DNA from 3 places in the Clostridioides sp. LIBA-7602 genome. Region 1 is predicted to be linked to each of the others. Evidence: riboswitches for the same ligand, from Rfam matches in the RefSeq annotation. Region 1 holds a riboswitch; each other region holds the start of a gene.
The links. A riboswitch is a leader RNA that binds a small molecule or an ion and turns the genes downstream of it on or off. The one in region 1 is predicted to bind S-adenosylmethionine.

Region 1 (2,279 bases):
AAGAAAGTTCACCTACTGAATCACCTACTAGAATCACTACATTAAACTCATTATCTATTTTTGAAAGCATATTATCATTATCAACCAATGCTGGTCTAACAAACCCACTTACTTCTCCTGATTCATACTTACTTCTAGCAACTAATTTTATCTTACAATTTAATTTTTTTGCGTATTCTATATCTTTTTCATCTATTGAAGTTATTCCTTCTAATAATAAATCTTTCCAATATACTATTTTTCCATAAGATAAAGTAGATAATATAGATAGTTTTCTAGCACTATCATATCCTAAAACATCTGCATCTGGGTTAACTTCTGCAAATCCCAATTCTTGTGCTTGTTTTAAAGCTACATCATACGGTAGATTTTCATCATACATCTTTGATAATATAAAATTACAAGTTCCATTCAAAATAGCATTTATACTCTTTATATTATTACCTTCTAATGATTCTATCAATGGCTTTAAAACTGGAATACCACCTGCTACAGATGCTTCAAATTTAATGCTAACATCATTTAAATTGGCTAATTCTATAAGGTCGCTACCTCTCTCTGCAAGCAAGTCTTTATTGGCTGTTACTACATGTATTTTTTTATTTAATGCTCTTGTTACATAATCAAAAGCTGGATTCAATCCTCCAATTACTTCAACTAGTATATCAATATCCTTATCAAATATATCTTCTATATCTGTTGTTATCTTATCAAAATACTTTTTAGACTTATGTTTCTCTTTATTTTTAACTAAAATTCCAACTATTTCTATATCTCTTTTTGAAGTATTATTTTCTATTAAATCAATTAATCCACTTCCTACTGTTCCATACCCTAATATTGCTATCTTCACTGTTACATACCCCCATCATTTTGATTATATTAAATTATTTATATGTATAAATATACTAATTAAAAAAGCTTGAGTATAAACTCAAGCCATATGACGGGTTTATACTCATCTTTCAGCATAACTGCTGCAGGATTTAGCACCAATGTATAATAAAATATACTGGTTGCCGGGCTTCATAGGGCCAGTCCCTCTGCCTCTCTTGATAAGATTGCTAATTTAAATTTATGTTTAATAGTATAATACAATTTTTGCCAATTGTCACTATTTTTTTAACTTATTTTACTAAAAGAATATATACTATTATCTAGCTGCTCTTTTAGTTGGTTTACCTTTTTTTGTAACATTATTATTTTTAACCTTGGCTTTTGCCTGTTCATGTCCTGGGAAAAGTATCTTAGGTTCCTCAACATTTCTCTTATAAATAGTAAATTTAAAACCAATAGCTTGCACAAATTCAGCTCTTAAAGCTTCACATACTGCATTAGCAGTTTCTTTAGCATCAAGACCTGCATTTTCTAGTATAGTAACTTTTACTAATTCTCTAACTCTTAACATATCATCTAATTGCTCTAAGAAACTTTCTGTGACACCTTCTTTACCAATTTGTGTAGTAGGTTTTAAAGTATTTGCCAAAGATCTTAAATACGCTCTTTGTTTTCCTTTTAACATATCCTCACCTCTATAATCCTATACTAAAATTAATTGTAAAATTCAAATTCCAATTCGTAAATTCTAACTACATCTCCATCCTCTATTCCCATTTCTCTAAGTCTATCAAACACACCTTGACTTTCCATAGCTTTTTGGAAATATTGAAGAGATTCCATATCATCAAAATTTACAGAATACATTATTCTTCTAAGTGCTTTACCTGTAACTACATACACACCATCTTCAATATCTATACTCAATTCTTCTTCAGTACCAATATCAAGTTCTGGTCTGTACATTTCTTCTTCTGAAACTAGTTCCACATCTTCTACTTCTTTTAAAAGTTTAGAGACATAGGCTATTACATCATCTATTCCTTGACGAGTTGCTGCAGATATTTTAAATACTGTATATCCTCTGCCTTCTAACTCATTCTTAAATGTATCAAACTTACTTTCATCTTCTAGTATATCAAACTTATTTGCAACAACAACTTGTGGTCTCTTTGAAAGCTTTTCATTGTACAATCTAAGTTCGTCATTTATCTTGTCAAAATCTTCAATAGGGTCTCTACCCTCTAGTCCAGATATATCTACAATATGTATCAATACCTTTGTTCTCTCTACATGTCTTAGGAATTCATGCCCTAATCCTATACCTTCAGAAGCACCCTCTATAATTCCAGGTATGTCTGCAAGTACAAAACTATCTCCAAACTTAGTTTGAACGACACCTAGATTTGGTGTTAGTGTTGTAAAATGATAGTTTGCAATTT
Region 2 (2,279 bases), 1.1 Mb from region 1:
AACACCTTTTCCGGGCAGGATAGGTCCTTCTCTAATTTGTATATTACCTATGTTACTCTGCGACCCCAAGCAAGCATCTATAGCCAAGAAGTTACCTTGCATATGTGTATTTTTTATAGTATCTAAAGACTCATATATGTTTAAGGCGTGAATAGGGTTATCTAGTGTACCGTAAACGGGGTATTTAAATTTACTGTTCTTAAGTATTGTTCCAACTAAAGGGCCTAAAGTATCACCTATAGCCCTGTCTGTTCCTATGCAAACAACAATCGTATTTTCATTAATTATAGTTTTTAGAACTGAACTTAGCATCTGTATAACATCATCATCGCTGTAATTTACTTTAGCTAAATACAATAGGAACACCCCCTTCAAAAAAATATATGAATAAAAAACAGTAAAAAGACCTAACTTTAAATTTCAGATAGAGATAATATTTTATTTGTCTTACAAAAAAAGGTATGGGAAAAATATGACTAAAAATCTTGACAAAATTTTAAAAAAATAGTAAGCTAGTAAAGTAAAACAAAACTTAAATCTTGATTACCTTATCAAGAGCGGCTGAGGGATAGGCCCTGTGAAGCCCAGCAACCACCCAAATGGGAAAAGGTGCTAATTCCTACAAGACAAAAGTCTTGAAAGATGAGGTCAGTTAATTAGTATACAATTACGATTATTAACCTCTTCTTATAAAGGAGAGGTTTTTTATTTTGAGTAAAATTTCTAAAATTAAAAATAAGGTAAAACCTATAATAAAAATTAAGAATGTATAAGGGGGAATAAAAATGGCAAGACATTTATTTACGTCAGAATCAGTTACAGAAGGACATCCTGATAAGATATGTGACCAAATATCAGATTCAATATTAGATGCATTATTAGAAAAAGACCCACAATCTAGAGTAGCTTGTGAAACTACAGTTACAACTGGATTAGTTTTAGTAGCAGGAGAAATAAGTACATCTGCTTATGTAGATATTCCTAAACTGGTAAGAGAAACAGTAAGAGAGATTGGATATACAAGAGCAAAATATGGATTTGACTGTGATACTTGTGCAGTTATAACTTCTATAGATGAGCAATCTGGAGATATAGCTATGGGAGTTGATGAAGGTCTAGAAAGCAAGACTGGAGAAGAGATAGAAGAAGAAATAGAAAAAGTTGGAGCTGGAGACCAAGGTATAATGTTTGGATTTGCATGCAATGAGACTCCAGAATTAATGCCACTTCCAATATCTTTGGCTCATAAATTATCAAGAAGACTTACAGAAGTTAGAAAGACAGGTTTAGTTGATTATTTAAGACCAGATGGAAAAACTCAAGTTACTGTTGAATATGAAGGAAATAAAGCTGTAAGAGTACATACAGTTCTTATATCAGCTCAACATTGTGAAACAGTATCAAATGATAAAATAAGAGAAGATATAATTAATCATGTTATTAAAGAGGTTATACCAGCTGAATTACTTGATGAAGAAACTAAAATTTATATAAATCCAACAGGAAGATTTGTTATAGGAGGACCTCAAGGAGATACAGGTCTTACAGGAAGAAAAATAATAATAGATACTTATGGTGGATATTCTAGACATGGTGGAGGAGCTTTCTCAGGAAAAGACCCTACAAAAGTTGATAGATCTGCTGCTTATGCAGCTAGATATGTTGCGAAAAATATTGTTGCAGCTGGCCTTGCAGATAAATGTGAGATAGAACTTGCATATGCTATAGGTATAGCTAGACCACTGTCTATATTTATAGATACTTTTGGGACAGGTAAAGTTTCAGAAGAAAAACTTGTTGAATTAGTAAATAAACACTTTGATTTAAGACCAGGAGCTATAATAAGAGACTTAGATTTAAGAAAGCCACTTTACAAAAAAGTTGCTGCTTATGGTCACTTTGGTAGAACTGATATAGATTTACCTTGGGAAAAAATTGACAAAGTTGAGCAATTAAGAAAAGATGCTCTAGGTGAATAATTTTTAACTAAGAGACTGTTAGAATGTAATTTTAAGATTACTTTCTAACAGTTTTTTTATTGTAGATTAAATATTTTTAATAAATGTAAATTTCTCATCATATAATAAACAAACAGTATTTAATTAGATTAGTGTATTTTGTTTTATAATATTATGGCAAATTGATACATATTATAGGATATATGTTAAAAACTGGTTAAGAATGTGTTAACTACTGTTAAATTATTAAAAATATATTGAAATATCACAATAATACGTCTAATATAATCTTAATAAACTTACACTTAAAAAATTATTTTA
Region 3 (2,279 bases), 750 kb from region 1:
TGCTGATATTGGTATAGCTATGGGTATAAGTGGTACAGACGTTGCAAAAAATTCTTCTGATATGATTTTAATGGATGATAGCTTTACAACGATTGCTTATGCAATAAAAGAAGGTAGACGTGTATATAGAAATATACAGAAAGTTATACAATTCTTACTTGTTGGTAATATAGCAGAGATACTTACATTGTTTGTTGCAATATTATTAAATTGGGATACTCCACTTCTAGCAGTTCATATTTTGTGGGTAAACCTTGCAACTGCTACACTTCCAGCCCTTGCGCTTGGAGTTGACCCACCAAGTAGAAATATAATGAAGCACCAACCAGTAAAATCAACTACCTTATTTGAAAAGAACCTTATACAAAGAGTAGCTACTCAAGGTATATTTGTGGCAATAATGACTATTTTAGCATATAAAATTGGTCTTAATATAGAAAATCATGCTGTAGGTCAAACAATGGCATTTTGTGTATTAGCATTTTCACAAATGTTAAGAGCTTTTAGCCAACGTTCAAATACAGATTCCATGTTTAACAAAAATAATGGTAAGAATCCATTTCTTTTAATTTCATTTTTAACTTCTGCGTTACTAATAGCAGTAATACTATTTGTACCTGTTTTTAGAAATGCATTCAATTTAACTATTTTAAATGGTTCAGAATGGCTTATAACAATTAGTTTAGCCATAATGTCTGTAGTTCAAGTAGAGGTTGGAAAATTTATTAAAAGAAAATTTTTAAAAAAATAGTTGACAAAATTAGGAAAAATATATAAGATATAAAACATAGAAAAATTAAATAAATCTTATCCAGAGAGGTGGAGGGACTGGCCCTATGAAACCCGGCAACCAGTATATTTATATACATTGGTGCTAAATCCTGCGGCGAAAGCTGAGAGATGAGTATAATTAAGCTTATACAGAGCCTGAGTTATATACTCAGGCTTTATTTATTTTAAATCTCATCTGATAAATAGTTTAATTTTTTACTAAAATCTAAGGGGGATACAAAAATGTATAATAAAGAGACAATATGTGTGCAAGGAAATTACAAACCAGGAAATGGAGAACCAAGAGTTTTACCTTTATATCAAAGTACAACTTTTAAATATAGTAGTATAGACCAACTTGCTGAACTATTTGACTTAAAAGTTGATGGACATATATATTCAAGAATAAGCAATCCTACTATTCAAGCTTTTGAAGAAAAGATAAGTCTACTAGAAGGAGGAGTATCTTCTGTGGCTGTGTCATCAGGTCAATCTGCAAATATGTTAGCAGTTTTAAATATATGTAAATCAGGAGATAGTATACTTTGTTCTTCAAAAGTATATGGAGGAACATTCAATTTATTAGGACCTAGTCTTAAAAAATTTGGAATAGATTTGATATCATTTGACTTAGACTCAAGTGAGGATGAAATAGTAGCACTTGCAAATGAAAACACTAAAGTTGTGTTTGCAGAAACACTTGCAAATCCAACTCTTGAAGTTATAGATTTTGAAAAAATAGCAAATGTAGCTAAGAGAGTGAATGTTCCATTTATAGTCGATAATTCACTAGCATCACCAGTGCTTTGTAATCCTCTAAAATATGGAGCAAACATAGTTACTCATTCTACTACAAAGTATTTAGATGGCCATGCTTCAAGTGTTGGAGGAATTATAGTAGATGGAGGAAACTTTAACTGGGATAATGGGAAGTTTCCAGAGTTGGTTGAACCAGACCCAACATATCATGGAATAAGTTATACTCAAAAATTTGGAAATGCTGCATATGCAACTAAGGCACGAGTTCAACTACTTAGAGATTATGGAAATTGTTTAAGTCCATTTAATGCATATCTTACTAATTTAAATGTTGAAACACTTCACCTTAGAATGGAGAGACATAGTGAAAATGCACTTAAAATAGCCAAATTTTTAGAAAAACACGAAAATGTAGATTGGATTAACTATCCAGGACTTGAAGATAACAAGTATTATGAGAATGCGAAAAAATATCTATCAAAAGGATGTAGTGGAGTTTTATCATTTGGAGTAAGAGGTGGGCTAGAAAATGCCAAGAAATTTGTGGAGAAATTACAGATAGCATCTTTAGTTACACATGTTTCAGATGTAAGAACATGCGTTATACATCCAGCTTCAACTACTCATAGACAATTAACAGAAGAACAATTGATTGCATCTGGAGTATTACCTTCACTAATAAGATTATCCGTTGGAATAGAAAATGTAGAGGATTTAATAGCTGATTTAAATCAAGCTTTAAATTTCTA

Region 2: linked by a shared signal. The riboswitch ahead of metK (methionine adenosyltransferase) and the one ahead of ACTG45_RS06030 (homoserine dehydrogenase) in region 1 are both predicted to bind S-adenosylmethionine.
Region 3: linked by a shared signal. The riboswitch ahead of ACTG45_RS09560 (O-acetylhomoserine aminocarboxypropyltransferase/cysteine synthase family protein) and the one ahead of ACTG45_RS06030 (homoserine dehydrogenase) in region 1 are both predicted to bind S-adenosylmethionine.

The regions. Positions count from the first base shown of each region.
Region 1 is NZ_CP196991.1:1,252,783-1,255,061, reverse strand. It holds gene ACTG45_RS06030 (homoserine dehydrogenase) at 1-853, opposite strand, end outside; SAM riboswitch class I at 956-1,062, opposite strand; gene ACTG45_RS06025 (YhbY family RNA-binding protein) at 1,154-1,522, opposite strand; gene obgE (GTPase ObgE) at 1,552-2,279, opposite strand, start outside.
Region 2 is NZ_CP196991.1:178,508-180,786, forward strand. It holds gene yyaC (spore protease YyaC) at 1-357, opposite strand, end outside; SAM riboswitch class I at 546-649, shown strand; gene metK (methionine adenosyltransferase) at 786-1,979, shown strand.
Region 3 is NZ_CP196991.1:2,004,778-2,007,056, forward strand. It holds gene ACTG45_RS09555 (cation-translocating P-type ATPase) at 1-751, shown strand, start outside; SAM riboswitch class I at 805-907, shown strand; gene ACTG45_RS09560 (O-acetylhomoserine aminocarboxypropyltransferase/cysteine synthase family protein) at 1,015-2,279, shown strand, end outside.